2 regions of the Nocardioides sp. NPDC058538 genome follow, and region 1 is predicted to be linked to the other one. Evidence: predicted binding sites of a transcription regulator. Region 1 holds the regulator's gene; the other holds the start of a gene.
The links. The regulator LexA, encoded in region 1, represses DNA repair genes until DNA is damaged. The targets are predictions, from matches to a motif close to TCGAACANNTGTTCGA.
Positions count from the first base shown of each region.

Region 2: ACFWQC_RS21465 (SAV_6107 family HEPN domain-containing protein) is a predicted target of LexA. The motif match lies at 9,381-9,396, and genes of this name have one in related genera.

Region 1 is NZ_JBHXNY010000020.1:21,783-32,841, reverse strand. Features, by position in the region: gene ACFWQC_RS17975 (VWA domain-containing protein) at 1-1,082, shown strand, start outside; gene hflX (GTPase HflX) at 1,167-2,681, shown strand; gene ACFWQC_RS17965 (SGNH/GDSL hydrolase family protein) at 2,797-3,678, shown strand; gene ACFWQC_RS17960 (ATP-dependent DNA helicase) at 3,689-5,683, shown strand; gene ACFWQC_RS17955 (MXAN_6640 family putative metalloprotease) at 5,739-7,247, opposite strand; gene ACFWQC_RS17950 (alkaline phosphatase D family protein) at 7,333-7,770, opposite strand; gene lexA (transcriptional repressor LexA) at 7,866-8,633, opposite strand; gene ACFWQC_RS17940 (LysM peptidoglycan-binding domain-containing protein) at 8,816-9,193, shown strand; gene ACFWQC_RS17935 (hypothetical protein) at 9,375-10,271, opposite strand; gene nrdR (transcriptional regulator NrdR) at 10,670-11,059, shown strand, end outside.
Region 2 is NZ_JBHXNY010000028.1:36,450-47,508, reverse strand. Features, by position in the region: gene pknB (Stk1 family PASTA domain-containing Ser/Thr kinase) at 1-133, opposite strand, end outside; gene ACFWQC_RS21520 (Rv2175c family DNA-binding protein) at 327-698, shown strand; gene ACFWQC_RS21515 (ribonuclease domain-containing protein) at 730-1,146, shown strand; gene ACFWQC_RS21510 (barstar family protein) at 1,152-1,574, shown strand; gene ACFWQC_RS21505 (molybdopterin-dependent oxidoreductase) at 1,575-3,104, opposite strand; gene sigK (ECF RNA polymerase sigma factor SigK) at 3,206-3,808, shown strand; gene ACFWQC_RS21495 (anti-sigma factor domain-containing protein) at 3,798-4,472, shown strand; gene ACFWQC_RS21490 (polyprenyl synthetase family protein) at 4,589-5,674, opposite strand; gene metF (methylenetetrahydrofolate reductase [NAD(P)H]) at 5,709-6,599, shown strand; gene ACFWQC_RS21480 (phytoene desaturase family protein) at 6,604-7,929, opposite strand; gene ACFWQC_RS21475 (DUF4126 domain-containing protein) at 7,926-8,561, opposite strand; gene ACFWQC_RS21470 (hypothetical protein) at 8,705-9,298, shown strand; gene ACFWQC_RS21465 (SAV_6107 family HEPN domain-containing protein) at 9,468-9,929, shown strand; gene ACFWQC_RS21460 (methyltransferase domain-containing protein) at 9,979-10,704, shown strand; gene dinB (DNA polymerase IV) at 10,822-11,059, shown strand, end outside.

The sequences.
Region 1 (11,059 bases):
AGCGGATGATGAGCGCGCTCGGCACCGCCGTCGCGAGCCGGGGGAAGCCCCAGAGCGAGGCCAAGCTGGAGCCGTACGCAGAGCGGCTCGCCTCCGGCGAGGAGGGCGCCGCGCCGACCGACTCGGGACGCCTGGCCGAGCTGCAGACGGTCATGGGCGGAGTGACCGCGACCAGCGAGCAGCAGTGGTCGACGTACGCGCCGGCGTTGAAGGCCAGTGCCCCGAAGGAGGGCACGGTGGTCCTCGACTACCCGGTCCTGATCACCGCGGACGCCTCGCGCCGAAACTCGATCGCCGCCTCGATCACCAGCTTCGCCAGGGTGCTCGACAGCGGTGCCGCCGACACCGCGCTGACCCAGGCCGGGTTCCGCACCACCGGAGCCGGCAAACCTTCGCCCAACGTGGGCGCGTATACCCGCGTCGACTCGGCCGCGGTTGCGGAGACGGCCTCGGAGTGGAGCGCCAGGCTTCGCCCGACCCGGGCGATCGCGGTCGTGGACGTCTCCGGCTCGATGGCGTGGCCGACGGCTCCTGACAGTGCCACGACCCGCCTCCAGCTCACCCAGGAGGCGGCCTCGGAGGCCGTCGGTCTCCTTCCCGGTGTCGCCGCGATCGGGCTCTGGGCCTTCTCTGAGAAGACCGAGGGCACGCTGGGCGCCGACCACAAGGTGCTCGTCCCCACCCGTCAGCTGGCCTCGAAGAACCAGCGTGCGCAGCTGACCGAGGAGATCGCCGGTCTCACCGCGCGCACCGGCGGCGGCACCTCCCTGCACGACACCGCCCTGGCGGCCTATCAGGCCGCGGTCGCCTCCTACGACCCGCTGGCCTCCAACGACGTGCTCCTGTTCACCGATGGCACCAACGACGACCCCGACTCGATGGACGTGGCAGAGCTCGTACGCCAGCTCGAGGCTGCCTCCGACCCACGGCGGCCGGTCCGCGTCCTGGGGATCGGGATCACCGCCGACGCCGACCTCGGCACGCTGCAGGCGATCGCCGATGCGACCGGCGGGGCTGCGTACGTCGCCGAGCGTCCGGAGGACGTCGGAACCGTTCTGCGAGAGGCTCTCGAGCAGCGCTGAGACGCGCTCTTGGACAAGCATTCAGACAGGCCTTCAGATAAGCATTGTCCCCCGGGTGGTGCGGCGCCGTACCCTTGTTGGTATATGACGAACAACGCACACGAATTTTCACTCGCTGACGACCTCGAGGCCACCGAGGACTGGGACGCGCTCGACACTGAGCTCGACGCAGATGGCTTCGAGTCCGGCTACGCCGACGAGGATCCCGAAGACATCGACCCGACCGTCGGTGCCATGGAGCTCGCCGAGCGGCACGCGCTCAAGCGCGTCGCGAGCCTGCGCACCGAGCTCGAGGACATCACCGAGGTCGAATACCGCCAGCTTCGCCTGGAGCGAGTGGTGCTCGTGGGCGTGTGGGCCGGCGGCACCCAGACCGACGCCGAGAACTCCCTGGCCGAGCTCGCGCTCCTCGCCGAGACAGCCGGCTCTGAGGTGCTCGAGGCGATCTACCAGCGTCGCCAGGCGCCCGACCCCGCGACGTACATCGGGCGCGGCAAGGTCGAGGCGCTCAAGGAGATCGTCGCCGCGACCGGCGCCGACACCGTGATCGCCGACGGCGAGCTTGCCCCGAGCCAGCTCAGGAACCTCGAGGACCGCACCGGGGTCAAGGTCGTCGACCGGACCGCGCTGATCCTCGACATCTTCGCCCAGCACGCCAAGTCCCGCGAGGGCCAGGCGCAGGTTGAGCTCGCCCAGCTCAGCTACATGAAGCAGCGGCTTCGTGGTTGGGGTGGCAACCTGTCCCGCCAGGCCGGTGGCCGCGTCGCCGGTGGTGCCGGTATCGGTGGCCGTGGTCCCGGTGAGACCAAGATCGAGACCGACCGCCGCCGGATCAACACCAAGATCGCCAAGCTGAACCGTGAGCTGAAGGCGATGAAGGGCACTCGCGACACCAAGCGTGCCGACCGCAAGCGCCACCACATCCCGGCGGTCGCGATCGCCGGCTACACCAACGCCGGCAAGTCGTCGCTGCTCAACCGGCTCACCGGTGCCGGGGTGCTCGTCGAGGACGCGCTCTTCGCGACCCTGGACCCGACCACCCGCCGCACCACCACCGAGGACGGGCGGGTCTACACGATGTCCGACACCGTCGGTTTCGTGCGTCACCTGCCCCACCAGCTCGTCGAGGCCTTCCGCTCGACGCTGGAGGAGGTCGCCGACGCCGACCTGGTCGTGCACGTCGTCGACGGTTCCCACCCCGACCCCGAGGGTCAGCTCGCGGCGGTGCGTGAGGTCTTCGCCGAGATCGGTGCCAGCGAGGTGCCGGAGCTGGTCGTGATCAACAAGGCCGACATCTCCGACCCGCTGGTGATCGCCAGGCTGCTGCGCGCCGAGCCCCACTCCGTCGCGGTATCGGCCAAGACCGGCGAGGGCATCGACGCCGCGATCAAGGCCGTCGAGACCGACCTGCCGCGGCCGGGCGTCGAGTTCTCCGCACTGGTTCCCTACGAGCGGGGTGACCTGGTCAACCGGATCCACCAGCACGGCGAGATCGACCACCTCGAGCACACTGCCGAAGGCACCGTCGTCACGGGCCGCGCCAACGCGGACCTGGCCGGCGAGCTGGCTGCGTACGCGAGGACCGCGCGCTCTGCTTGATCTTGGGCGCTGATCCGGCGTTGCGACATTGGCGATGTCGGGATCGTCCCTCACACTTGGGACGATCAGTCGTCGGAGGGCAGGGATGCGGACTAGAGGTCGAGCAGGCAGGGCAATGCCTGCTGCGCTGTGCCCCAGCACGCACCCGGCTGCGTTGTCGTCGGTCGACGGCCAACACCGGGCCGCCTCCCTCCTCCGCCTTGCCGTGCACGCACTGGGACACCGCTCGCGACGGCAGCCCCTGCCCGCGCGACCTCGACGCCACGCGGCGCGCGCCACGATCGTGAGCGCGCTGGCTGGTGCTGTCCTGGTGGCCACGCTCGCGGGCTGTGGCAGCCAGGACGACGGCGTGCTCCCGGGGCAGAAGGCGAACCACGAGTCCGAGGTGACCCAGGACCTGTGCACCCGGCTGGCCGCAGAGTCGGTGACCCGCGCCTCTGTGGTGACCGGAGCCGGCGAGCGGGTCGTGGTGATCGGCGACTCCTGGGCCTCTGGTTTCGGGCTGGACGACCCCGGGTTGTCCTGGCCGCGCTATCTCGACGGCGAGGTGCGGGTCTCCGGCTTCGGCGGCACCGGCTACTCGCACGCGCTGATGGAGCGGTGCGGCCCGATCTCGTTCCCCGAGCGCGTCCCCGACGCGGTGGCGCAAGGTGCCGACCTGGTCGTGCTCGAGGGCGGCATCAACGACTCCAAGAGCGATCTCGACGACGTCGAGAAGGGCTTCCGGGCGACTCTGGACGAGCTGAAGGATCACGAGGTCATCGTGCTCAGCGCACCCAAGGTGAACTCTCGCGCCAAGGCCATCCGGGTCGTCAACAAGATGATGCGGCGGGTCTCGGCGGAGTACGGGGTGACGTACATCAACGTCTTCGACCTCGAGCTGCCGATGCTCGAGGACAACACCCACCTGACGGTGGCGGGTCACATTCAGTTCGGGGAGATCGTCGCCCGCCGGATCGCGGAGAGCCGATCGGAGACTGTCCCCGCCCACGGCTAAAGTTGCCCGGGTGACCGTAACCGAAGCCGCCTCCCAGACGCCCGTACGTGAAGCCCTGGCGGATGCGGTCGAGACCCTCGGCGGGGCCACCCGCGAGGGTCAGGTGCTGATGGCCGACGCGGTCGCCCAGGCCTTGGCCGACGAGGAGCACCTGCTGGTCGAGGCCGGCACCGGCACCGGAAAGTCGCTGGCCTACCTGGTCCCCTCGCTGCTCCACGACAGCCGCGTCGTGATCGCCACCGCGACCCTGGCGCTGCAGCACCAGCTCGTCGAGCGTGACCTGCCGCGCCTGGTCAAGGCGATCGGCTCGCGCCCCGGCGTCGACGCTTCCTACGCCGTCCTCAAGGGCCGCTCCAACTACGCCTGCCTCCACCGGGTGCGCGAGGGCGCGCCCGACGACCAGGGCACCCTGGTCGACGTCCCGCTGGGCCCGATGGCCGAGAAGGTCCTCGAGCTGCGCAGCTGGGCCGAGAAGCAGGCGGAGAAGAGCGGCAGCGGCGAGCGCGATTCCGCGCCCCGCCACACCGACCGCGAGTGGCGCCAGGTCTCCGTCAACCACCGCGACTGCCTCGGCGCCGCCAAGTGCCCCTTCGGTGAGGAGTGCTTCGCCGAGGTCGCCAAGGACAAGGCCCAGAAGAGCCACCTGATCGTCACCAACCACTCCCTGCTCGCGATCGACGCGATCGAGGGCGTGCCGATGATCCCGGAGTACGACGCCGTCGTGATCGACGAGGCCCACGAGCTCGTCGCCCGGGTGACCCAGGCGGCGACCGACGAGCTGACCGCGGCCGAGGTGGAGCGGGCCGCCCGGCGGGCCCAGAAGCACATCGAGGGATCCGAGGCCGATGACCTCGCCGATGCGTCCGACGCGTTGCGCGCGGCGATCAACGAGACCTCACCCGGGCGGCTGATCACGCTGCCCGAGGTCGTCTCGGACGCCCTGGTGCTGGTGCGCGATGCCGCTCGGTCAGCGATCTCCGCGCTGCCGAAGCCGAAGGACTCCGAGGGCGCCGATCCCGGCTTCCAGCAGGCCAAGGGTGGCCTGCAGGAGGTCTTCACCACCGCGGAGCGGATGGCCGCGGGCTCCGAGCACGACGTCATCTGGCTCAACGAGGGCGGTGACCGGATCCCGCCTCGACTCTGCGTCGCGCCGCTGCAGGTCTGGGCGCAGATGCGCGAGAAGCTGCTGACCGAGAAGACCGTCGTCTTCGCCTCGGCGACCCTCAAGCTCGGCGGCGACTTCGGCCCCGTGGCCGGATCCCTCGGGCTCAAGGCAGAGGAGCGCACCGCGGTGGGCGCCGGGGCGCAGCGCACCGATGACGTGCTGCCGTGGATCGGCCTCGATGTCGGCAGCCCGTTCGACTACGGCAAGCAGGGGATCCTCTATGTCGCGCGCCACCTGCCTCCTCCTGGACGTGACGGCATGGGCGCCAAGACCCTCGACGAGATCGTCGACCTGGTCGACGCCGCCGACGGGCGTACGCTCGGGCTCTTCTCGTCCCGGCGCGCCGCCGAGGCCGCCGCCGAGGTCGTGCGCCAGAAGCTGCCTCACCTGACCACGCTGGCCCAGGGAGACGCGCAGCTGCCCGAGCTCGCGGCGCAGTTCGTCGCCGACCCGCACACGGTGCTCTTCGGCACGCTGTCGCTGTGGCAGGGCCTCGACGTCCCCGGCGACACCTGCCAGCTCGTGATCATCGACCGGATCCCGTTCCCGCGGCCCGACGACCCGCTGATGTCGGCCCGGCAGCAGGCGGCCGACAAGGCCGGCGGCAACGGTTTCATGCAGGTCGCCGCCACCCATGCAGCGCTGCTGCTCGCGCAGGGGGCAGGCCGGCTGATCCGCACCACCACCGACCGCGGCGTCGTGGCCGTCCTGGACGCCCGCCTCGCCACCGCCCGCTACGGCGGATTCCTCAAGGCCAGCCTGCCGCCGATGTGGGCCACGACCGACCCCGAGGTCGTGCGTAAGGCACTGAAGCGTCTCTCTGAGATGGCCTCGGCCTGACCGAGATGCACGCCGACTCGGCTCGTTATGACGAGCCGAGTCGACGTGGGTTGGTTCAGCGGTAGGTCTTCGCCCACCAGCGATGGGTGGCCTTGTCAGGGGTCGCGACGCCGTGGCAGGAGAACGCGGTGCCCTGGCCACACTTGAAGTTGCTGCTCGCGTTGGCGAAGGTGACCTCGACCTTGCGGATCCGCTTGGAGGAGAAGCCCTCGATGGTCTTGGTGGCGATGCCCTTGCTGTTGGGCTTGAGGTAGTAGACGCTGCGGGTGCCGTCGGTGCGGAAGACGCTGACCATGGCGGCGTTGGCGCTGGGTCGGGCCAGGTCGACCTTCACCCGCAGCTTCCAGCCCTTGCCCACCTTCTTCGGGACGAGGCGCTGCGAGGCGTAGGTGAGGTGCTTCAGCGTGAACTTGCCGTCGACGGTCTGTCGCTTGGCGGGCAGCGCGGTGCGGCCGTCGTAGACCGGCGCATAGTAGGCGCCGCCCTCGCTGTAGGTCTTCGAGGGCGCCAGGTTGGCGGCGGCGAAGCGGGCGTACTGCGTCTTCAGGGTGGTGCCGCGGTCGGCGAGCGCCCGGCGGATGGCGAGGGTGGAGTAGGTCGACGGGGCTCGGTTCCAGATATCGAGGACCACGGCTGGCAGGCCACCCCGCTCCCTGGCGAAGCGCTCGGAGAGGTAGCGGAAGAAGATCCAGTTGCCGTAGATGCCGAGGTTGGAGGCGTAGGAGTTGTCCAGCGGCTTGCGCTGGTCCTCGAGCTGGCCGTAGCCCAGGTATTGCCGGTTGTCGTTGATGCTGTCGTAGACCTCGTCCTCGACCCAGGTCGCCGTGGATTCCATCATCCAGCGGTCCTCGCCGGCGTCGTAGGCGAACTGGACGGCGTGGAAGTATTCGTGAGCGGCGGTGACCCGGAGGTTCTCGGTGGGCGTGTTGTACGAGCCGTACTCGCTGGTGGCGTAGTCGTTGTCCAGGACGCAGTAGGCCGTCGCGGCGGTCTTGGAGACCTTCGTCTCGGGCGCGCAATAGCCGTAGTAGCCCTCGTCGTAGAGGTTCTCCAGGTAGATGTCGACCTTGCCCGGGGTGACCGCCTTGTCGGCGGCGGGCTTGCGGTAGCCCGCCTGCACGTAGAGGTTGTGGACCTTCGTGACCACGTCACGGACCTGGGTCGCGTACGTCGTCGAGGCGCGGTCGCCGCCCTTGCCCGGCGTGTAGTGGACGCAGACCGCGTTGCTGCAGGTCTGGGCCGCGGTGCGAGGGCGGGCGAGCAGTTCCCGCGCGGCGGCCTTGTTGGAGCCGTCCAGGGCATCCTTGGCGTTCCACAGGTCGGTCAGCGCGATGGTCGCGTCGGGCCGGCCGGCGACATGCCGTCCGGGCACGACCTGCCGGGTGCCGCGCACCGACTGGTTGCGCTTGACCTTCTTGGCCGCGGCGAGCGCCTCCCGGGCCGCCTTCTCCGTCACCGGCTGCTCGGCGCTGGTGTCACCGCCGGTCCTCACCGAGGTCGCCGGCGTCGAGCCGGTTGCGGGCATGGTGGCGACGAACGTCGCGACGACCATGCCTGCGATCAAGACGAGGGATCGTTGTTTGCGGTTGATCCGGCGGGCAATGTTTCGCATGAGATACCAGACGTTCGGGAAGGCAGACCTGGGCAGTCTAAGCGCAGAGCGCCGCTGTGTCCGGGGGACACGGCCTAGACATGCGCAGGTCGAGCATGCTCACCTCGAGCAGGTTGCCGAAACCCGGCCGCCGGTAGATGCGGTCGTGGAGGTGGCCGTCGATCTTGGAGGGGGCGGTCTCCACCGCGGCTGTGCCGTCCACGCGCAGCGGCATCCACGCGTCGCGGGCCGGCTCGTGCGGCCGGACGTTCTCGTTGGCCATGCCATAGCCGTACTCGCCGGGACCGTACTCGTAGAGGTAGTCGCCCAGGTGGAGGATCGCGTGCAGGTCTTCACGCGTGGCCAGGTGGCGGTAGGACGCGAACCAGCCGGCCTGCAGGTTGGAGCAGGAGACCACCCCGAAACGTACGTTCTCCGGGGTCGCGTCCGCGGCCGGAGCGGTGCGGGTGCGGCGGTCGATCTGCGTCTGGGTCACGCTGTAGGGAACGACGCAGCCGCCGGCCCTGTCATGGGCCGGCGGCTGGATCTCACGCAGTGTTCCCGGACTCGTTCCGGGAGGTGGCGCAGGACTCAGAGGCTGCGCAGGACCGCAGTCACCTTGCCGAGGATCGTCGCGTGGGTGCCGTCGATCGGCTCGTACGCAGCGTTGTGCGGCAGCAACCAGACCTTGCCGTCCTTGCGGGAGAGCGTCTTGACGGTGGCCTCGCCGTCGATCAGCGCGGCGACGATCTCGCCGTTCTCGGCGGTCGGCTGCTGGCGCACGACCACGAAGTCGCCGTCGCAGATCGCCGCGTCGACCATCGAGTCACCGGAGACCGAGAGCAGGAAGAGATCGCCGTTGCCGACCAGCTGCTTGGGCAGCGGGAAGACGTCCTCGATGCTCTGCTGGCTCGAGGTCTCCTCGGCCAGGATCGGGCCACCGGCCGCGATCCGCCCGACCAGGGGGACCATCGCGGCATCGGGGTTGGGGTTGATGTCGGCCTCGGCGGAGATCGTCGACTCGGGCTCCTCGCCGGACATGGCCTTGCGGTGGGCCATCACCTCCGGGAGGAAGACCTCGAGGGCGCGCGGCCGCTTCGGGTCCTTGCGGATCAGACCACGCTGCTCCAGCGCACGGAGCTGGTGGGCGACACTGCTGGTGCTGGTCAGCCCGACCGCTGCGCCGATCTCGCGCATGCTGGGCGGGTAGCCGCGCTGCTCGATGCTGTCGCGCAGGTGAGCGAGGATGCGCTGCTGACGCGGCGTGAGCCCGGTCGCGTCCGGCGGCCCGTCGGGCAGCTCGCGGACGCGGCTCTTCTTCGAACCGCCTGATCCGGTGCCTGTCTTCTGCGTGGTCATGTCACCACATTAGTCCCTCTGGCACCACGACATCAAACATTTGTTCGACCTCGTGGGCGGCGCGTGTCGGCGTTCGAAAATTCTTGGGGTCGCTACTTGCGTTGTTCGAACACGTGATCTACCTTCGAACATGTGCTCGATCGAACACGTGATCGAGAGACTGGTGATCAGGAGGCCGTGAGATGAGTGCAACAGTCTATGTGCTGCCCGTAGCCGAGCCGCCGCGTCCGGCGCCGGAGGTGCGACGCTCGAGCGTGCGGCTCACTCGTCGCGGCCGAGTCGTCGTGTTCGCATTCGCGCTCGTCGTGCTCTTCGGGATCGCACTGATCGGGGCGAAGGTGGCGTTCGCGGTGGAGAACGGTGCGGACAAAAGTCCCTCCCCCTCCGCCCACACGATGGTCGTCGGCGATGGCGACACGCTCTGGGACATCTCCTCGAAGGCCGTCGCCGGCACCGACTCCTCGATTCGGGAGATGGAGCAGACGATCAAGGAGCTCAACAGCCTCGAGTCCTCGATGCTCGTGTCCGGCCAGACCCTGATCATCCCGACCGCGCCGTAGCGCGCCGCTATAGATGTCCGGCTGCTCCGTCAGCCCGCGCAGCGGGCACCCTGGCAGCCGGCTACCGGGGAAAGGTGAGAGTGCTGCAGACGATGGGAAGCGTCTGCAGCACTCTCGCTGTATTGGAGCGCGTTCGGAAACCCGGAAGCGCCGGCCAGGCGCCGGGTTTCCGAAGGCGCTCTCAGTGGCGCCCGCGGTAGGGGCTGTCCGGCTCGGCTGGCGGCCACTGCTTGTTGCGAGTGCCGTGCCGTGGCGGCCACTCGTCGTCCGGTTCGACCGGCGGGTCCTGCGGCTGACGCTGGGAAGGCATCGCCTGGGTTGCGGCGGGGTCCTGGGTCAGTCGAGCCCGCGAGCCGGTCTGGCCGTAGCCGGCCGGGGTCTGGTAGGCGCCGGACTGATACTGCGGGGAGCCGGCCTGCTGAGTGGGGTAGCTGTCCGTGCCGTATCCCTGCGAGCCGTACCCCTGAGTGCTCTGCGGCGTCGACGTCGGTGTCGGCGGGCTGGAGTAGTAGGGCGCCGGGGAAGGTGGCGGGCTGGTCGGGGGCTGGTAAGCCGACGCACCGTACGCTGCTCGGCTGCCGGTGTTGCCGTAGCCCTGATCGCTGCTGGGGTAGCCGTACGGCGACTGGGAGCCGGTGTCGGTGTAGGCCGAGCGGTTCGAGGTGTCGCCGTAGGGCGGCTGGCTCCCGGTGTCGGAGCTGTGCCGGCCGTACGAACCGGTGTCGTCGTAGCCGTAGGAGCCCGTGCCGTAGTAGTCCTGCTCCGGGTAGTCCTGCTCCGGGTAGGCCTGGTCGGAGTAGGCCGGGGCCGAGTAGTCCTGCTCCTCGACGTAGGCGTTGGAGTGGCTTCCGGCGTAGTCGTCGGTGGGTGGCGTGGTGGGGGAGCCGGAGAAGGCCCGCCAGGCCTTCCCGGCGAAGGTGAAGGTCAGGAAGAGGCAGGCGACTGCAACGACCGCCGCGATGGCGAGCTTCGCCCAGGCGCCGGAATCGCCTCCCCGTGCGTCGGCCCCGAAACCGACGGCGACCCACACGAGCACTCCCCAGATGACGAGGAAGGCCAGTGTCGCGATCGCAGGCAAGATGAAAGGTGGCCGGGGACCGCTTCTGGGGCGCGTGCCTCTCCGCGACCCGACGCGATTTCCTCCGGAGATGTTTGTCACGGGGGTCATTCTTACTCATCTGGGCCAGTCCGTCGCTGCTGAACCGGAATCTTTCGGTGTTTGACCGGCGACACGCCGGACACGCGGGTAAACCCGACCCTCGCTTGCATCGCCGTGGGGGCGGGCGTACGGTTACCACTACATCTAGTAGTTACACCGCTGTAGTTATCCACATCTAGTTCACATGAACGGGCGGATGGCCCACAGCGATGTGGGTGTTGTTCCACAGGGACTCACGCTCATATCCACAGGTTCCACAGGCTCGGGCCGCCAATGAGACGGCCTGGATCCACAGGTCTCACGAGAGGGGCTCTACCGTGCACTGTCCGTTCTGCCGACACAGCGACACCAAGGTGCTCGACTCCCGCGTGGCCGAGGACGGTGGCCAGATCCGGCGCCGCCGGGTCTGCCAGGAATGTGGGAAGCGGTTCACGACCGTCGAGCAGATGCAGCTGATGGTGGCCAAGCGCTCCGGCGCTGCGGAGCCGTTCAGCCGCGACAAGGCGGTGCACGGCGTACGCAAGGCATGCAAGGGCCGGCCGGTCACCGAGGACCAGCTCGCCTGCCTCGGCCAGGAGGTCGAGCAGGCGCTGCGCAGCCAGGGGCTGGCCGAGGTTCCCAGCAACGAGGTGGGGCTGGCGATCCTCGCGCCGCTGCGCGAGCTCGACGAGGTGGCGTACCTGCGCTTCGCGAGCGTCTACCGGGCC
Region 2 (11,059 bases), on a different contig from region 1:
CGCCCTTCGCGACCTTCTCGACGATCCGATAACGCATCCCCAAGACCTTGCCCAGAAGGGGTTCGGATGCGGTAGCCGAGCCTCCGCCGTGGCGCCCGATGACGTCGTCACGGGGGTCCGCCTCACTAGCCACGCGATCCTCCTGTCTCCGGTTGGAGAAGTATTCCGGACCGGGCAATGGTACGGACCAGCGGGTCCCCCTCACGACTTTCCGGACCGGCTACCCGGGCCGGTAATGTGATTGTTATGAGCGAGCGTCAGCGAGTGACCATGGGCCTCAGGCCGCCACGTCCGTACTCTGGCGCGTGCGCTACGGAGGTGGCGGCATGAGTGAGATGCGGTTGGCGGAGCAGGATCTGGGTGTCCTGGTTGAAGAGTGGATCGACTGGGCTACGGCCGCGTCTCTGCTCGGAGTGACCGTGGGGAAGGTGCGCACCATGATCCGCGAGCACGAGCTCGCCGCCGCGGTCCCTCCGGGGGTGAAGGGCCAGCACATCCCGGCCCTGTTCATCCAGGACGGTCTGCCGGTCAAGGGTCTGAGCGGACTGCTGCACGTCCTCCACGACGGACGCTACGACGACCGCGAGATCATCGCCTGGCTCTTCCTCGACGACGACCTTCCCGGCCGCCCGATCGACGCGCTTCGGGAGAACCGCGGGTCGGAGGTCAAGCGCCGGGCCCAGGCCATGGCACTCTAGACAACCGGTCCGTACGTCTCGGAGGAACCTCGTGAGGTCGAAGTCTGCCCTGGTCGCCCTGCTGATCGCCGTCCTGATGGCGCTGGTCGCCGGATGCGGAGGCGGCACCGGAGGTGACTCCGGGGCGGACGGTGGCGGGAAGACCGGCACCGACCCCGAGAGCGGGCTCGCCTGGATCGCGGAGTCCGACCTGCCGCCCGAGGGCGTGGAGACGCTCGAGCTGATCGACGCCGGCGGCCCGTTCCCCTACCCGGGCAAGGACGGCAGCACCTTCGGCAACCGCGAGCAGATCCTGCCGGAGGAGGCGTCGGGCTACTACGCCGAATACACCGTGCCGACGCCTGGCTCCGATGATCGGGGCGCGCGGCGTATCGTCACAGGCGAGGGTGGGGAGTTCTACTTCACCGAGGACCACTACGAGTCGTTCTCACGGATCGACCGGGGGTGATGGAGATGAGTGGACTGGCAGCACTTCTCGCCGGCAAGGTCGATCCCGGCGTCTATCGCTGGCACACCGAGCTGGCCGCGGCCGACCTCTCCGAGTCGGTGACCGGCGCGGGCTGGTCGCTGGCGCAGATCGCCGACGTCGTCGAGACCAAGGACGAGGTGCTCGGCGCCATCGGCGCCGCGCTGGGCTTCCCGGCCCACTTCGGTCGCAACCTCGACGCGCTCTGGGACTCGCTGCGCGACCTCTCCGCGCCCACGGTGCTGCTGTGGGAGACGTGGGGGTGCGCTGCGTACGCGGATCGTGCCGGTTTCGACAAGATCGTCCGGGTTCTCCAGGACCGTGCCGCGGAGATCTCCGAGGACCGGCCGGCGTTCACCGTGCTGCTGCGCGGGGACGGTCCGGAGACGGACCTGCCCGACCTGGGCTGATCACCCGACCTCGACCGTACGGGTGGGGTAGCCGGTGGCTCCATCGGGAGCGGGCGGCGCCTCGTCGGCGGTCTGCGGAGTGCCGGTGCGGTCATAGGCCCGCGCCTGGATCCGGTGCTCGCCCTCGGTCGCGTCCCAGCGGTAGGTCCACTGGCGCCAGGTGTCGATGCTGTCCTCGGCGGCGAGCGTGGCGGGCTGCCAGGGGCCGTCGTCGATGCGTACCTCGACCTTGCTCACACCCCGGTGCTGCGCCCAGGCGACGCCGGCGATGGTGCGTTCACCAGGCATGACGTCGTCTCCGGGCAGGTCGATGCGGCACTCGGTCTTGATCGGGCCCTCGGCGGACCAGCCGCGGTCGGTCCAGTAGGCGCGGAAGTCGGCGAAGCGGGTGACCTCCAGCTCGGTGAGCCACTTGGTCGCCGAGACGTAGCCGTAGAGGCCGGGGACGACCATGCGGACGGGGAACCCGTGGTCCCGGGTCAGGGGCTCACCGTCCTGGGCGATCGCGAGCAGGGCGTCGCGGCCGTCGGTGAGCGCCTCGAGCGGGGTGCCGATGGTGATGCCGTCGGCGCCGGTGGACTTCACCGCGTCGGCGTCGGGGGAGAGGCCGGCGCGCTTGAGGACGTCGCGGATGCGTACGCCGGTCCAGGTCGCGTTGCCGATCAGGTCGCCGCCGACCTCGTTGGAGACGCAGCAGATCGTCACGCGGCGCTCGTAGAGCGGCATCGCGAGCAGGTCCTCGTAGGTGAGCTCGACCGGGTCGTCGACCAGGCCGTGGATCTTGAGCCGGTAGTCGGCGACGTCGACGCGTGGGGTGAGCAGGGCGATGTCGATGCGGTAGAAGTCGTCGACGGGGGTCAGGTGGGGCGTCAGCCCGTCGATCCGGAGCTCCGCGCCCGCAGGGAGGGGCGCGGCGGGGGAGACGGCCGCGGGGATGGCCACCCTCGTCGCCGGGAGCCGGCGTCCGGTGACCACCTTGGCGCCCACCCCGCCGGCCGCGCCCACCGCGGTCACCGTCGCCGCGGCGACCAGGAACCTGCGACGGTCGAAGCCGTCGGGGGCCTCGGCCTCGGTGGGCGGGCTGTCGGTGTCGCGTAGCGGCCGGGTGAGGAGGATCAGTGCGGTGATGCCGACCGCGAGGCCGATCAGCAGCGCGATGATCCCGATCGTGCCGTTGTCGGCCCGGTCGGCCCGCAGGGCGGCGATGTCGATGGCCCCGAGGAGCAGCAGCATGCCCGCGCCGAGGGCGGGGCGGCGTACGGCCAAGGCGCCGGCCACCCCGAGCAGGACGAGGGTGACCAGCCCGACGCAAGCGAGCAGGATCGGCTTGTCGGCGGTGCCGAAGGTGGCGACCGCCGCCTCCTTGAGCCAGCGTGGGGTCAGGTCGATGACCCGGTCGCCGAGCGCGAGCAGGGGAGAGGCGCCACCGGCCAGGGCGGCGATGAGCTCGGCGACGCCGAGGCCGAGCACGCCGGCGGCGATGCCCGCGAGGGGGCCGTAGAGACGTCCGGGGAGGATGCGGGATGCCATGCTGTGGGTTCGTGGCCGATCGATGGGCGGATGGGACCAATCCTCCCACTCTTCGGCTGCGAACCCGGGATGAGATCTTTCATTTGTCGAAAGGGGTGCGCGTGCGGCGAGCGCTGCGGGTCGTGGGCGACGAGTCGCCGCCTGACCCCGATGACGAGCTGGACCCCGCGGCGGTGCTCGCCGCGGTCGCCGGTGGCGACCTCGATGCCTTCGGCCGGCTCTACGACGACCTGTCTCCGCTCGTCTTCGGTGTCGCCCGGCGGGTCGTGCGCGACCCCTCACGTGCCGAGGAGGTGACCCAGGAGGTGTTCACCGAGATATGGCGCCAGGCGGCCCGGTTCGACCCGTCGCGCGGCACTGTCCGGACCTGGGTGCTGACGATCGCGCACCGTCGCGCGGTCGACACCGTGCGCTCCACGCAGGCCTCGCGGGCTCGCGAAGAGCACGTCGCCCGGCGTGAGCCGGTGGAAGTCGCCGGCCCGGAGGACGCTGTCGTCATGGCGTCGGAGCACGAAGGCGTACGCCGCTGCCTGGACTCCCTCACACCACTGCAGTCCCAGGCCGTGCGGCTGGCCTATTACCAGGGCTTCACCTATCCCGAGGTCGCCGAGATGCTCGGCCGGCCGCTGCCGACGGTGAAGTCACGGATGCGGGACGGGCTGATCCGTCTTCGAGACTGCCTGGAGGTGCAGGATGGCGCCTGACGTGCACGGCCTGGTCGGGGCCTACCTGCTCAACTCGTTGGCGGACGAGGAGCACGCCGAGGTCGAGGCGCACCTGGCTGCCTGTCCCGACTGCCGGGAGGAGGTCGACTCGCTGCGGTCGGCGACCGCCTCGCTCGCCGGTCAGGTCGCCGAGACGCCGCCGGCATCGCTGCGCGCCCGCGTGGTGCGTACGGCCTCGGAGACTCCGCAGCTCCCGCCCGTGGTCTCCGTGGCGCGGCGCCGTCGTCGGCTCGTGGGTGTGCTGGCCGCGGTCGCGGCCCTGGTCATCGGAGTCGGCGTGACGGTCGGCGTGGTCGTAGGAGATGACGACCCGCCCGCGATGACCGCCGCCGAGGTGATGTCGGCCCCCGACGCGCGGATGCACAAGGAGGAGACCTCCGACGGCGAGCTGATGGTCGCGATGTCCCACCAGATGCGCATGGTCGCGGTCGACACCGCCGACCTCGAGCGCCCCGCCGGGATGTCCTACCAGGTCTGGTGGCACACCGACGCCGGCATGGAGTCCGCCGGCGTCCTCGACGAGGAGATGTCGGTCGCCGTCCCGGTCGAGGACGGCGACCTGATGGTCACCATGGAACCCGAGGGCGGCTCCGACCGACCGTCGGAGAAGGTCCTCTTCCAGATGCCTGCCGAGCGCCTCTGACCCGCCGAGGCGTCAGCTAGGTCGGCCGAGGCGTCAGCTAGGTCGGCCGAGGCGTCATCACGTGACGTCTCGGCCAGCGGGAGTGACGCTTCGGCCGACGTACCTGACGGTTCGATTCAGACGGTGCGCTGGGTGGCGGCGGTGGCGAGGGCGCGCAGGACCCCGGCGGCGTACGCGTCGAGGACGCCTGACGTCTTGGCGTCGTCGAGGGCGGTGAGGCCCTGGCCGGAGAGCTCGGTGATGGTCTTCTCGACCTGCTGCTCGGCGCCGGAGAAGGCGATGAGCGCACGTAGCGCCGCGACCTGGTCCGCGTTGAGCGGTTGGCCGAGTGCCTGGTCCAACAGTTCGGCGTCCTCGGGGGTCGACCCTGCTAGGGCGAGGGCCACCAAGACGGTGCGTTTGCCCTCGACGAGGTCGTCGCCGGCGGGCTTGCCGGTGACCGAGGGGTCGCCGAAGACGCCGAGGAGGTCGTCGCGGAGCTGGAAGGCCTCGCCGACGGGCAGGCCGTAGGCCGACAGCGCCTCGATCTGCTCCGGGGAGGCTCCGGCCAGGGCGGCGCCGACGTGGAGGGGGCGCTCGACGGAGTACTTGGCCGCCTTGTAGCGCACCACCTTCATCGCCGCCTCGACGTCCGCGGCACCGCGAGCCTGGACGGTGATGTCGAGGAACTGCCCGGCGATCACCTCGCTGCGAGTGTGGTCGAACACCGAGAGGGCGGCAGAGGTCTCGGCGCCCCCGAACCCAGAGGTACGCAGCAGCTCGTCCGACCAGGTCAGCAGCAGATCGCCGAGGAGGACGGCCGCGGCATCGCCATAGGCACGGGACCGGCCCGGCCAGCCCGCGGCGGAGTGGTCGGCCTCGAACGCGCGGTGCGCGGCCGGCGCTCCGCGCCGGGTGTCGGAGTCGTCGATGACGTCGTCGTGGACGAGCGCCGAAGCCTGGAGCAGCTCGAGCGCGGCGGCTGCCCGGACGAGCGACCCCTCCTCGGACGGCGAGGGGGAGGGGCGGACCGCGTGGAAGCCCCAGTAGCAGAACGCGGCCCGCAGCCGCTTGCCGCCGGACATCGACTCGCGGGCCCGGCGCAGCAGCGGTTCGACCTCGTCACCGAGCGGAGCCAGCCGCTGGGACTGGGTCTCGAGGAAGGTGTCCAGTGCCCCCTGGACGCGACTGCGGAATTCATCGGCGTCCCACGTTTCATTCACTCTCCGAGCCTAGGGCACTGCCTAGGATGGCCCGATGGTGACTGGACGTGGACGCTCTCTCGCGGAGCTGATCAACCAAGGCGAGCGCTCGTTCTCCTTCGAGTTCTTCCCACCGAAGGACGAGACCGGCGAGGAGCAGCTGTGGAACGCCGTACGCGCGCTGGAGCCCTACCGCCCCACCTTCGTGAGCGTCACCTACGGCGCCGGCGGCTCGACCCGTGACAAGACGGTCGCCATCACCGGCCGGATCGCCGCGGAGACCGAGCTGCTCCCGGTCGCCCACCTGACCTGCGTCGGCCACACCCGCGAAGAGGTCGCCGCGATCCTGGACTCCTATGCGGCGCAGGGCGTCGCGCACGTGATGGCGTTGCGCGGCGACCCCGCCGAGGGGCCGCGTGCCGAGTGGACCCCGACCCCGGGCGGCCTCGACTACGCGATCGACGTGGTGAAGCTGGCCCGCGAGCGCGGTGACTTCCGCATCGGCGTCGCCGCCTTCCCGGAGGGCCACCCGGGCGCGGAGTCGCTCGATGCCGACGCCGACGTGCTGGTCGCCAAGGCGAAGGCCGGCGCGGAGTTCGCGGTCACCCAGATGTTCTTCCGTGCGGCCGACTACTTCGGCCTCGTCGAGCGGGTCCGTGCCCGCGGCGTCGACATCCCGGTCCTGCCCGGGATCATGCCGATCCTGAATCTCGCCGCCATCCGCCGCCAGAGCGAGCTGATCGGCGCCGAGGTCCCTGAGGAGATCGTCGAGCGCCTCAGCGCCGCCGGCCCCGAGCCCGCCGACATCCGTGCCGAGGGCATCGCCGTGGCCGCCGAGCTCTGCCAGGAGCTCCTCGACGGAGGCGCCCCGGGGCTGCACTTCTACACCCTCAACCGCTCCAAGGCGACGCTGGAGATCTTCGCCAAGCTCAACGTCACGGCCTAGGCGCTCACTTCTCGGCAGGCCCGATCGACTGCGCGACCAGCGCGGACGAGAGCCCGGCGAAGGGCAGCCCGGAGCCGGGCGTCGCGTGGGCGCCGGCGGCGTAGACGTTGGGGAGAGGGGTGCGCGGCCCGAGGCGCTGGAACACCGTGCCGCGCCCCGCCCACTTCACGCCCAGCGGCGACCCGCGCCAGCGGCGTACGAGCTCGGCGGCGCCCAGGTCGACACGGTGCACGACGTGCTCGCGCAGGTCGATCTTGTGGCGCGCCAGCGCCAGCAGGACGTCCTCCATCAGCTTGCCGTGGGAGTGGATCGTCCAGGCGTGCTGCCCCTCGGGGGCGAGCCCGCGGGTCCGTACGACCAGGGTGGGCTCGCCGTGGAGCACCAGCTCGTCGGGAAGATCGAGGAGGTGCTCGGGCAGCGAGGAGAGTCCGAGGTGGAACGTCATCGGCGGGATCGCCGGCAACGAACGTTCCACCAGCGGCCGCAGTGCCGGCAGCGAGCGCGGGTCGAAGGCGAGGACGACCGCCCCGTCGGCGCCGAGATCGATCTCGCCGGCGGTGGTGCTGACCGCGACCGCCCGTCCGTCGCGTACGACGATGTCCTCCACGCGGGTCGCGGTCTGCACCGAGACCCGGCGGGTGGCCATCCGGGCGGCGAGCACCTCGGCCACCACCCCCATCCCGCCCTCGACCCGCCAGGCGCCGAAACGCTGCTCGAGATAGGCGGTGAGCCCCGCCCAGGCAGGTACGTCACGCAGCTCCTGCCCCGCCGCGACGAACGGGTGCGCCGCGACCAGCCGGAGCCGCTCGTCCTTGAACGTCTTGCGCAGCCGCTTGTGGAGGGTCTCGCGCGACCGGAACCGCTCCGCGACGGCCGCGGGCAGCGCCGAAGGCTCCCACGGCACCTCGAAGTAGTGCTGGCGCAGCACCTCCCAGTCCTCGCTGAACCTGGCGACATAGTCGGTCCACCGCTGACCCATGCCCGCGCCCAGCTCGTCGAAGGCCGCCAGCTGGGCGCCACGGGTGCCGCCGGGCACCGAGACCGAGGTCTTGTCGGCGAACCGGTGCTCGCGGATGACGTCCATCGGCACCAGCTCGAGCTCACGCTCCGCGGGCCGTCCGGACTTGCGGAACAGGTCGCGCATCACCGCGGGCAGCAGCGTCGAGGTCGCCGACGCGTCCCAGGTGAACCCTTCTTCACGCACCGGTACCAGAGCGCCACCGAGCTGACCGGAGGCCTCGAGGAGGGTCACCGAGTGGCCGAGCTTGGCCAGCCTGGCGGCGCTGGCCATCCCGGCGTACCCGCCCCCGAGGACGACTACCGCCGTCACTGGACGGGGTAGGGCTTGGTCGTGCCGTCGGACGGCTCCTCCGGCGGCGGGGCGCCACGTCTTCCACGCCGGGTCAGCCTGCGCCAACCCCCGCGAACGGCGCGGAGGAGGAGATACATCAGCACCAGCCCGGCCACCAGCAGGACCGCGGCGATGCCGGCGGCGGCCAGCGGGTGCGCGGTCGCGAACCAGACCACGCCGAGGACGAGGCCGTCCTCGGCCAGGCTGACCACCGAGTTGGAGACCGGCTCGGGGGAGGAGTTGACGGCCAGCCGCTCGCTGGCCTTGACCAGGTGGGACATGAACGCCGAGGTGCCGCCCACGACGCCGCCGACAGCCGCGTTGAGCGAGTCGGCCTCACCGGCGAGCAGGACGCCGATCACGGCGCCGATGGTGGGCCGGATCACCGTGGAGATCGAGTCCCACGTCGAGTCGACGTAGGGCACCTTGTCCGCGACGAACTCGATCGCGAACATCGCCCCCGCGGCCGCCAGCACCGGCCAGGTGCCGAGCACGTCAGGGATCTCCTCGGCCCCCGTCGTACGCTGCACGACGCCGAGCACCAGCACGACCAGATAGGCGTTGATGCCACTGGCCCACCCGCTGGAGAAGGTCAGCGCTAGAGATTCCATGGAGACATCTTGGCGTACGACACCGACAACACGGACCCGGCCCGAGACCAGGCGCACGCGATCCCGTATTTACCTCCGTTGTGCCCCGTGCGGCAGAATGGGCTGATCAACGCAGAGTTCCCCCCACGTCGCAAGGAGACCGGATGACCATGACGACACCCGACGAGAACGAAGGTGTGGTCGTGAACGAGGACCGGGAGGCCACCGTCGAGGTGGCGGCCCTCGCTGCTGAGCCCGTGCCGCGGGAGATGAGGTGGGCGGTCCGGCTGATCGTCGGTCTGATCGCGTTCAGCGCCGTCGTGGTCGTGGTCATGGTGCTGCGCTCCGATGACCTGGTGCGCGCGTGGGCGGAGGGCAACGCCTCGGCCAAGCGGATCCTGGAGACCGAGGGGCTCGAGGCCCTCATCAACCCGCCCAACGACAACCGGGTCAGCGCGCCGGCGTTCATCGCCCCCGCGATCACCCTGTTCGGCGTGATGGCCATCATGCTCGGCGTGCTCGCGGTCTTCCTCCGCAACGGCTTCGAGTGGGCCCGCATCGTGATCACCTTCCTGGTCTTCATCTCCGCGGTGGCCAGCGTCGGCGGCATCCTGACCGGCCCGCCGGTGATCATCAGCGTGCTCACCACGATCGCGATCGTCATCGCCGCCGGGCTGCTGGTGGTCATGTGGCTGCCGGCCAACACCCGCTACATCCACCCGCCGCACCTCATCCGCGGCGCCGTCGCCGACGACTGAGCGACCCGCAGCACCGCTCGACACGCCCCGCCACCGAAACGTCTTGTGACTGTCGGTGGCGGGGTGTAGTTTGATCACGTGTTCGAACAGATGTTCGAACAACCAGGCTCTGGCGGGCGTCGTCCTCGACCCCCGACGCCCGCCGGAGCCGTCCACTGCGGGGTCGACCGTGAGCGAGAAGGACGACCCGATGCATCTGCTGCCGGCCACGACGCACAGCTACCTCTTCCGAGCCACCGAGACCCTCGCGGAGGCGATCGTGGCCGACGACGTGCCGAGCAGGTACGCCATCGCTCACGTCGCCGCACTCCAGGCCGCCGCCGCGCTGATCGCCGCCCGCACCGATCCTGTCGAGGCCGCGAGCCGCGCCGGTCGCCGCCGCCCGTGGAACGCCTGGGTCCGCCTCAAGAAGGTCGCGCCCGAGCTCTCCGAGTGGGCCGACTACTTCGCCGCAGGTGCCGCCAAGCGCGCCGCCGCGGAGGCGGGCTCCATCCGTGCGGTCACCGCGGAAGAGGCCGACGAGCAGGTGCGTGACGCCGACCGGTTCCTCGCCGTCGTCGAGGAGTCGCTCGGGCTGATGGCTCACACCTCGCAGGCCACCCCGCTCCGGCACGACCGCCTCGTGGGCTGATCCAGGTGTGGCGTACGCAGGGTGGGAGGCAGGGCCTACGCTTGGCCCCATGTCAGCTGGCTCCGCTTCCACCAGTCGTCGGGCAGGCGCCCGGACCGTCGCCGTCTGGGACGCGCTCGACCCGGTCCTGGCCTCCGGCGCGCTCGACGTCCTCGACATCGGCGGCGGCACCGGCACCTCGGCCGTACGCATCGCCGGGCTCGGCCACCGGGTCACCGTCGTCGACCCCAGCCCCGATGCGCTGGCCGCGCTCGATCGCCGGGCGCGCGAGGCCGGCGTCTCCGTCGACGCGCGCCAGGGCGACCTGGCCGCACTCTCCGACGTCGCCGACCCCAGCGGTGCCGACGTGGTGCTCTGCCACGGCGTCCTCGAGGTCGTTCCCGACCCTGCTGCCGCACTGGCGGGGATCCGCGAGGTGCTCCGTCCCGGCGGCACGCTCAGCCTGCTGGTCGCCCAGCGCACCGCGGCCGTCCTCTCCCGCGCTCTGGCCGGCCACTTCGCGCAGGCCGCAGAGCTTCTCGACGACACTGCTCCTCAGGGGCGCTCCGGGCGCCGGTTCGCGCTCGACGAGGTCACCGGACTGCTCGAGGCTGCCGGGTTCGAGGTCACGGACGTTCGTGGCGTACGTGTCTTCGTCGATCATGTTCCTGGGTCGTTGCTCGATGTCGATCCTGGCGCTACCAACGCGCTGGTCGATCTGGAGCAGCGGGCTTCTACTCGTGCTGATTACCTGCCACTGGCTTCGCAGCTTCACTTGCTCGCTTCGCTTCGCTGACGGCTCGCTTCGCTTCGCCGGGTGGCGCCGACGCGGCGCAAAGGTCCCACCTCCGCTAGCGCTCCGGCGTGACATTTGCGCCGAGTCAGCGCTTGTCCGCGTCCTTGGAGGATCGGGGTGACCTCCTCCGCTGGCGCTCCGGAGGTCACCCCGATCCTCCATGTCGACATGGACGCCTTCTTCGTGTCGGTGGCCATCAGGCACCAGCCCGAGCTCTGGGACCAGCCGGTGGTGGTCGGGGGACACGCCCGTGGGGTGGTGACCTGCGCCAACTATCCGGCGCGGGCCTACGGCGTGCGGGCCGCGATGCCGGGCTCGATGGCGAGACGGCTGTGCCCTCAGCTCGTCTCGGTCC